Kutzneria chonburiensis: one gene and its partner. Each later gene encodes a partner of the first gene's protein in a complex. Links are inferred from orthologs where the notes say so. Each region holds a gene or a part of one and is shown on either strand. Other genes may lie near its edges.

What was found.
Region 2: the proteins of M3Q35_RS04875 (region 1) and M3Q35_RS03690 are in contact, whole or in part, in a crystal structure (PDB 5G5G), measured with the Escherichia coli proteins. The link is inferred for Kutzneria chonburiensis from one-to-one orthologs.

The regions. Positions count from the first base shown.
Region 1 is NZ_CP097263.1:1,031,023-1,035,563, reverse strand. What follows is about bases 1,636-4,541. They hold M3Q35_RS04875 (FAD binding domain-containing protein), read right to left. Parts: upstream 3,635-4,541; coding sequence 2,636-3,634; downstream 1,636-2,635. Other genes in these bases: M3Q35_RS04865 (AraC family transcriptional regulator), read right to left, coding at 4,191-4,541; M3Q35_RS04870 ((2Fe-2S)-binding protein), read right to left, coding at 3,634-4,101; M3Q35_RS04880 (xanthine dehydrogenase family protein molybdopterin-binding subunit), read right to left, coding at 1,636-2,639. Also shown: M3Q35_RS04885 (hypothetical protein), read right to left, coding at 1-340; more of M3Q35_RS04880, read right to left, coding at 489-1,635. UniProt on the Escherichia coli protein: Oxidizes aldehydes to the corresponding carboxylic acids with a preference for aromatic aldehydes. It might play a role in the detoxification of aldehydes to avoid cell damage.
Region 2 is NZ_CP097263.1:772,024-776,565, reverse strand. Bases 1,121-4,027 are described here. They hold M3Q35_RS03690 (xanthine dehydrogenase family protein molybdopterin-binding subunit), read right to left. Parts: upstream 3,689-4,027; coding sequence 1,553-3,688; downstream 1,121-1,552. Other genes in these bases: M3Q35_RS03695 (nitroreductase family protein), read right to left, coding at 1,121-1,483. Also shown: M3Q35_RS03700 (FAD-dependent oxidoreductase), read left to right, coding at 1-846; more of M3Q35_RS03695, read right to left, coding at 851-1,120. UniProt on the Escherichia coli protein: Oxidizes aldehydes to the corresponding carboxylic acids with a preference for aromatic aldehydes. It might play a role in the detoxification of aldehydes to avoid cell damage.

The DNA of each region.
Region 1 (4,541 bases):
GCAAACCCTGGCCGAGGACCGTCAGGACGACGCCGCCCAGGGCGACGATGACGGTGTCGCCGAGGCCGGACCAACCGCCGGTCAGCAGCGAACCCGGCCAGTCCTGCCACCAGAAGGCGATCACGGCGACGATGGGCAGCGCGAAGGTCAAGAGCGGGCCGAGCACGGTCAGCGAATGCACCGGCCCGCCCCACCCTACGGCCAACAACACCGATGCGGGGATGACGAACAGCAAGCCCAACAACGCACGTCGGGGCTGGGCGGCTCGCGCCTCGGCCAGCGCCGCCGGGCTCAAGGCATCGGGGGCGCTGACCGCGGGACGAGCGTCGGCTGCCGGCACACCGTCGACACCCGCCCCGGCAACGGGACTGACGCCCGGGTCAGATGACGTGCTCAAGGCATCAGCAGCGCTGACCAAGGAACGAGCATCAGCGGCCGACCCGCCGTCGACACCGGCCCCGCCGGCGGGGCTCGATCCGCCGCCGGGGTCAGATGATGTGCTCAATGCGAATCGGCAGTCTGTGGTGGCGACGACCGGTGGCGTGGTGCACGGCGTTGGCGACGGCCGCGGCCGCGCCGACCATGGAGACCTCGCCGAGGCCCTTCACGCCGACCGGGTTGAACTGGTAGTCGGGCTTGTCGACGAAGTCGACGTCGATGCTGCCCACATCGGCGTTGACCATCACCGGATATTCCTCCAAAGTGGAGTTCAGGAAGCCGCCGAAACGGTCGTCCACCAAGGATTCCTCCCGCAGCGCGGCGCCGATGCCCCAGATCACGCCACCACGGACCTGGCTGGCGGCGGTGACGGGACTGGCGACGCGGCCGCAGTCGGCGACGCTGACGACCCGGGGCACCCGAACGCGGCAGGTGGTCGGCTCGACGTGCACCTCGACGAAATGCGCGATCCAGCTGAAGGTGACGAAACCGGGAAACACCGGGCCGGCGATGGCCATGTGGCCGGTTTCGGTCTGGCCCAAGGCATCGGCGGACTGGCCGGGGCCCAGCCCGTGAGCGGACACCTCGACGGCGTGACCGATATCGGCCACGGCGGCGGCGACGTCGACATCGCCGGTGCCAGCAACGTTGAGCAGCTTGCGGAGCTCCTGGAGTCCGGAGTGGACGGCCGGCAGCGCGCTGGCGGTGCCCCACGAGCCGGCGGTGAGGTGCTGGGGACCGTACCTGGTGTCGCCGACCCGCACGATCACGTCGCCCACCGGGATCCCGAGATCGCGGGCGACCAGCAACGCGATGGTGGAGCGAATCCCTTGCCCCATCTCGTGTCCGTCGACGGCCACGGTCACCTTGCCGTCCTCGCCGGCGGCAAGACTCGCGTGGGCGGCCACGATGCTGGCGGGATAGTTGCCGATGGCCACGCCCCAACCGACCAGCGACCCGTCCTCGGCCCGCATCGACCGCGGCTCCGGACTACGCTCGGACCAGCCGAAAAGCTCGGCCCCGCGGCGCAGGCAGTCGCCGATGTGCCGACTGGAGAACGGCAGCCCGGTGATCGGGTCGTTCTCGGTGTCGTTGGCCAGCCGCAGTTCCACCGGATCACGGCCGACCCGGTAGGCCAACTCGTCGACCGCCTGCTCGATGGCGAACATCGACGGACTCTCGAACGGCGCCCGCATGTAACCCGGGGTCTGCACGTCGGTCTGCACCAGGCGCTGCCGGCCGCGGAATGCGGAGTAGCCGTAGAGCCGGCTGGAAGTCTCGTTGTGCATGGCGATGAACAGGTCGTGCCGGGACGTCTGCTGGTCGACCTCGTGCACCACGGCGTTGATCTTGCCGGATTCGTCCGCGCCGAGCCGGATCCGCTGCTTGCTGACCGGACGGAAGCTGCCGTTGTGGAAGGTCTGGGTACGGGTCAGCACGAGCTTCACCGGACGTCCCAACCGCTGTGACACCAGGGCCAACGGTCCGATGTGGACCAACAGCGAGTTCTTCTGCCCGAAACCGCCGCCTACGTAGGGAGATCGCACCTCGATCTTGGCCGCGTCGATGCCGAGTTGCTGGGCCAGCCCGAACCGGACGGCGTTGGCGTTCTGGGTGCCCTCGTGCACGATCAGCGTACCGCCCTGCCATTCGACAACGCCGCCGTTGAGCTCCATCGGCACGGCGTGCTGCGGCGGGTGCACGTACGTCGCGTCGATCTGCACCGCGCTGCTGTCGATCACGGCATCGGCATCGCCGAGCTTGATGTCGGCCAGGAACGGCAGCGGGATCGCCTCTTCCTGGACGAGCGTGGTGGCGCCCTCGGAGTCGAGGTGCAGCGCGAAGGGCTCCTCCTGGTACGTCGCGGTGATCGCCTCGGCGGCTTCGGTGGCGGCGACCGGGGTTTCCGCCACGACGATGGCGATCGGCTGGCCGCGATAGGCGATGTGGTCGCCGGTCATGGGTTGCAGGCTCTGGAACCCGAACTGCCCGCCCATGATGAAGCCGGGACTGGCCAACTCGAACCGGGTCTCCACGAGCAGCACGCCCGGCACGGCCAACGCGGCCGAAGTGTCCACATCGGACACCGTGCCACGGCCGATCTTGGCCAGGGCCAAGGCGGCGTAGGCCATGTTCGGCAACACGCGGTCGGCCCCGTACAAAGCCTTCCCGGTGACCTTCTCGTACGCGTCGACCCTCATCGGACGGCTCGCTCCCCGGCGGTGCGGACGGCATCGGCCACCGTGCGCATGCCCAACTCGACTCGGAATCCGTTCATACGCCCGGGACGCGCGTCCGCGAAGGCGAGCTCGCCGGCGCGGGCCATGGCGTCCGGCGTCAGCGGGCCACCGAGCAACGACCGCTCGGCCTCGACCGCCCGCCACGGCCGCGTGGCCACGCCACCCAACGCGATCCGGCTTTCGGTGACGACGCCGTCGCCGTCGATCACCAGCCCGACGGCCGCCGAAGCCAACGCGAAGGCGTAGGACTCGCGGTCGCGAATCTTCAGATAGGTGGAACCCCGGCCGGCCTCGGTCTGCGGCACCCGGATACGCAGGATCAGCTCGTCGGCCTCCAACACGTGTTCCCGGCTCGGGTCCTCCCCCGGCTCGACGTGCAGATCGGCCAACGCCAGCGAGCGTTCACCGCGCGGCCCGATCACATCAATCACGGCGTCGAAAGCCCGCAGCGCGATGCCGAAGTCGCCGGCATACGTTGCGCTGCAAGAAGAACTCGCGCCCAGCAACGCATGTGGACGGTCAATGCCCTCCATTGCCGCACAGCCGCTGCCGGGATTCCGCTTGTTGCAGGCCATGTCCGCGTCACGGAAGTAGCCGCATCGCGTGCGCTGCAACAGGTTCCCGCCCAGCGTGGCCATGTTCCGCAGCTGCTGGGTGGCCGCGCGCCAGATCGACTCGGCCAGCGCCGGATACGAGGCACTCACGAAGGGATGGGCCGACACGTCGGCCATCCGCACCCCGGCGCCGAAGACGATCTCCGAGTCCGTCACGGTGATGCCGGTCAGCTCGGGCAGCCGGTGCACGTCGATCACCGCGGGCGGCGACTCGACGCCGATCTTCATCAGGTCGTACAACGTGGTGCCGCCGGCCAGGATCCTGGTCCCCGGCTCGGCCACCCGCAGCGCCTCGACCACGGCGTCCACGCTCGAAGGCGCGGCATAGGCGAAGGGCTTCATCACTGCACCTTCCCGGCGGCCTGGCGCACGGCGGCCACGATGCCGACGTACGCGCCGCAGCGGCAGACGTTCCCGCTCATGTACTCCCGGATCTGCTCGTCGTGGGCGGTGTGCCCCTCGGCGATGCAGGCCAGGCCGGACATGATCTGCCCGGGCGTGCAGTAGCCGCACTGGAGCGCGTCGTTGTCGACGAAGGCCTGCTGCAACGGATGCAGCTCGCCGTCGGGGCCGCCGACGCTCTCGATGGTGTGCACCGCGAGGCCGTCGGCCTGCACGGCCGGCGTCAGGCAGGACACCACTCGGCGGCCGTCCAGGTGCACCGTGCAGGCGCCGCAGTGGCCCTGGTCGCAGCCCTTCTTGGTGCCGGTGAGGGCCAGCCGTTCGCGCAGCACGTCCAGCAGCGACTCCCGGGGATCCAGCCGCAGCCGGACCGGCTCGTCGTTGACCGTGCAGCTCACTTCGACCATGGCGGCGGGCAAGTCGTTCGTGGACACGCCGTCACGTTAGGTCGCCGCCCCCGGCCGCGCATTCCGGAGATTGCGTACCCGACGGGCGATTATTGCGATCCAGCCGCTCGATAACCGGAGGGTGACATGCCGGTTTCGCTGCGGAAGGCGGCGGTCAGCCGGGACGGGGACGCGAATCCGCACAGGTGCGCGATTTCCGTGATGGACAGTTCGGATCGGGCCAGGTATCGCTGGGCCCGGTCGACCCGGACCTTGGTCAGGAACCGGTACGGCGTCTGCCCGGTCGCCGCCTTGAACACCCGCAGGAAGTGGAACGGGCTCAGGTCGGCCACCGCCGCCATCTCGGCCAGCGTCAACGGCTGCTGGTGGTTGTCACGGATGAAGCGCGCCGCCCGCCGCACCCGCTGGTCCTCCCGCCCGAGCTCGCGCGGCGCGGGCGC
Region 2 (4,542 bases), 260 kb from region 1 along the record:
CTCCTGGTCGCCGCGGACGGCACCCGCTCGGCCGTGCGCCGCCAGTTCCTGCCGGACGCCGACGTCACCGACACCGGCGTCACCGCGATCGCCACCAAGACCCCGCTCACGCCGCAAACCCGAGCACTGCTCAAGCCCAAGGTGCTCAACGGACTGTCGCTGATCTTCGGCACCAAGGGCATGGTCGGCATGCTGCACGTGATGGAGTTCCGGGCCGGCGAGCACAACGCCGGCGACTACATCAACCTGTCCATCTGGAGCTCGCACGAGCACTTCCCGGCCGGCACGGCCAAGCAGCGCGGCGCCGAGCTGGTCGCCACCGCGCTGCGGGCCACCAAGAACTGGCATCCGAACCTGCGCAGGCTGTTCCAGTTGTCCGACCCGGACGCGGCGTTCGCCATGCGCATCGCCACCTCGTCGCCGGTCACGCCCTGGCCGGCCACCAACATCACGCTGCTGGGCGACGCCATCCACACCATGACGCCGGGTCAGGGCGTCGGCGCGAACACCGCGCTGCGCGACGCCGCCCTGCTGTGCCACGAGCTCACCGCCGCCAACCGCGGCGAGAAGACGCTGCTCAAGGCGGTGGGCGACTACGAGGCGGAGATGCTGCCGTACGGCACCGCCCGTGTCGCCGAGTCGCTCAGCAACAACGGCACCAGCGGCAAGGACCCGCTGTACAACCCAGTCACCGGGCGGGCGGCGCTGTTCGCCGCCCGCACCTACTTCAGCCTCACCGACAAGGTTCCCGCGCTGCGCCGCAAGTTCCTCGACGGCATGTACGCCTACCGCGGCACGGACGCCGTCCTGGAGGCCGCGACCAGCGGTGCCCGGCCGCGGGTCTGACGCATCACCAGCGGTCGACGTGCAGGACCTCGTCCAGCGGCTGGCGCGGGGCGGGCTTGAAGCTGTCGCCGGTGTAGTACGCGGTCGGGATGAGGGCCGCCTGGTGCACGCCGTCGGGCAGGCCGAGGATCTCCGCCACCTCGGACTCGTACGTGAGGTGCAGCGTGGTCCACGCGGTGCCGAGACCGCGGGTGCGGGCGGCCAGCATGTAGCTCCACGCGGCGGGCAGCAGCGAGGCCCACAGGCCGGCCTGGTTGCCGGCCGGCAGGTCGCGGCCGGTCTTGATGCACGGGATCAGCAGCACCGGCACCTGCCCCATGGTGTCGGCCAGGGCGGCGACGGAGGAGTGCACCCGCTGCTGCACGGCCGAGCGCTCGGCGTCGTCGGCGAACAGCTTGCCGGCGGCCACCGCGGACTCCAGGTAGGCGTTGCAGGCCCGGCGGTACACGTCGCCGATCGCGGCGCGCTGGGCGGCGTCGGTGACGACAATCCACTGCCATTCCTGGCGGTTGGAACCGCTCGGGGCCTGCAAGGCGATGGTGAGACAGTCCCGCACCACGGCCAGGTCCACCGGCCGGGTCAGGTCGAGCCGCTTGCGCACGGCCCTGGTCGTGGTGAGGACGGTCTCCGCCGACATCTCGTTCATGCCTCAATGATTACCGGTGGCGTCCAGCTACCGCGGCTTCAACCGAGGTGTAGTCGGGCTTCACAGCAGCTTGTCGAGGGTGATCGGCAGGTCGCGGACGCGTTTGCCGGTGGCGTTGTGCACGGCGTTGGCGATGGCCCCGGCCACGCCGACGATGCCCAGCTCGCCGATGCCGCGCGCGCCGAGCGGGCTGAACACGGTGTCCGGGTGGTCGAGGAAGCGGACGTCGATGGGCGGGATGTCGGCGTTGACCGGCACCAGGTAGGCGGCCATGTTGGCGCCGGCGTAGCGGCCGGTGTCGGGCTCGACCCGGCTGTCCTCCAGCAGCGCGCCGCCGATGCCCATGACCACGGCCCCGAGGATCTGGCTGCGGGCGGTCTTCTCGTTGACGATGGTGCCGCCGTCGATCACGGTCAGCCAGCGCGCCACCCGCGGCTCGCCGGTCCACCGGTTGACCCGGACCTCGCAGAAGTGCGCCCCGAAGGACAGGTAGCCGTAGCCCTTGGTGGTACCGCTGGGCAGCGCGGACGTGCCCTCGACGGCCGGCAGGTCCAGCGCGGTGAGCAGGCTGCCGAAACTCATCGCGACACCGTCGGCTTTGACGTTGCCGGCATCGTAGACCGGGGTCTTGCCGTAGAAGGGAGACTGCGGATTCGTTGCGGCCTGCGCCAGCAGCGCGGACTTGGCGGCGTCGGCGGCGACCATGATGGACGGCCCGTTGCTGGACGTCGACGTCGAGCCGCCGGCCGGGGTTGCCGGCGGCAGCGAGGAGTCGCCCAGCTCGGCCTTGATCGCGCTCACCGGCAGGCCCAGCGCCTGCGAGCCGAGGATGGCGAACACGGTGAACTGGCCGGTGCCGAGGTCCGCGCCGGTGCCGGAGACGACCGCGGTGCCGTCGGCCTGCAACCGCACCTTGACGGACGACTTCGAGCGCGAAGCCGGATAGGTCGCGGTGGCCATGCCGAGGCCGACCAACCAGTCCCCGTCCCGCACCGCGCCCGGCGCGGGATTCCTCTTCTCCCAGCCGAAAGCGTTTGCGCCGACCTCGTAGCACTCGTCGAGATGCTTGCTGGACCACGGATTGCCGTTGCTCGGGACCTTCGCGGCGTAGTTCTTCTGCCGCAAAGCCAACGGATCCATGCCCAGTGTGAACGCCAGCTCGTCCATGGCGCTTTCCAGGGCGAACGCGCCGTGGGTCTCGCCGGGAGCCCGCATCGGGGTCATCGCCGACACGTCCAGCGGCACGATCGCCCGTGACGCGTGCAGGTTCGGCGACGCGTAGGCGGTCAGCGAGTGGTTGGCCAGGTTCTCCGAGGACGGCCCGGATTGCGACTTGCCGGCGATGCCGTCGTGTTTGACCGCCACGAGCGTGCCGTCGTGCGTCGCGCCCAGCGACACGGTCTGGTGCGACGGCGGCCGATGCCCTGAGACGGTGAAAGTCTGCTCACGGGTCAGCGCGACCTTGACCGGCCGGCTCAGCGCCCGCGCCGCCGCGGCGGCCAGCGGGACGTTGGCCCAGTTGCCGATCTTGCCGCCGAACGCCCCGCCCACATGGGGATTCACCACGTGCACTTTGGACTGATCGACACCGAGGGCCCGCGCCATGTGGCTGACCACGTTCATCACGCCCTGCGTGGCCGTGTAGAGCGTGAGCCGGTCGTCGGTCCACACCGCGACGGCCGCGTGCGGCTCCATCGGATTATGGTGCTGGTGCGGGGTTGTGTACACGGCTGACACGGTCACATCGCTGGCCGCCAGCGCGGCGTCGATCGACGTCACACCGGGGGCCAGGACCTCGGTCGGCGTGCCCTGCGGCGTGGCGGTCGCGACGCCGGCGGCGAAGTTCACCATGCCGGGCTTGACGTCGTAGGTCGGCGAGACGAGCGAGGCGGCATCCCGTGCGTGCTCGAAGGTGTCGGCGACGACCATGCCGATCACCTGCCCGTTGTAGCGGACATTGTTGTCCTGCAACACGGGCGCGGTCTCGTCGGTGGAGCCGTCGCCATAGCCGTAGAGCTTCAACGGGTTGAACGGCGTGTACACCGCGAACACACCCGGCGCGGCAACGGCGGCGGTTGTGTCCATTGCGGTCACGGTGCCGAGCGCGATCGTGCTGGTCAGCAGATACCCGTACGCGGTAGCGGCATTGTCGGCCGCGTACACCGCGCCGCCGGTGACCTTGAGATGCGATTCCACGCGGGACAGTGAGACGGTCATCGCGTACCCGCCAAGGCCCGCGCGATGGTCCGCTGCACCAGCGGCACCTTGAAGCCGTTGCCGGACAACGGTTGCGCGTCCACGACCGCCAACTTCGCCGCCTCCAGGTAGCTGTCCTCGGTCGCCGACTTGCCTCGCAGCGCCTTCTCCACGGCCTGCAACCGCCACGGCCGCGTGCCGACGCCGCCGACCGCGATCCGGGCGTCCCGCACCACTCCCCGTGCACGTCCACCGCCACGGCGGCCGAGGCCAGCGCGAACTCGTAGGACGTTCGGTCCCGAACCTTCACGTACGCCTGTGGCCAGTCCAGCGCCGGCACGATCACCTCGGTGATCAGTTCCCCCGGCCGCAGCTGGTTCTCCACCTGCGGCGTGTCGCCGGGCAGCCGGTAGAAGTCGGCCAATCGCAGCACCCGTTCGCCGTACCGGTCCTGGAGCCGGATCGCGGCGTCCATTGCAACCAGCGCAACGGCGAGGTCGCTGGCGTGGGTGGCGACGCAGGCGGCGCTGGTGCCGAGGATGGCGTGCATCCGGTTGTCCCCGTTGACCGCCGGGCAGCCGCTGCCCGGTTTGCGCTTGTTGCACGGCATGCGCACGTCACGAAAGTAGTCGCAGCGGGTGCGCTGCAACAGGTTGCCGCCGATGCTGGCCATGTTGCGCAGCTGCGGCGAGGCGCTCAGGCCAAGCGCCGTCGACACCATGGACCAGCGCCGCACCACCTCGTGGTGCACGGCCACGTCGGCCATCCGCTCCAGCGCGCCGATCCGCAGACCCAGCGGCGTGCATTGGATCCCGCGCAACGGCAGGGAGTTGATGTCGACGACACGGCTCGGC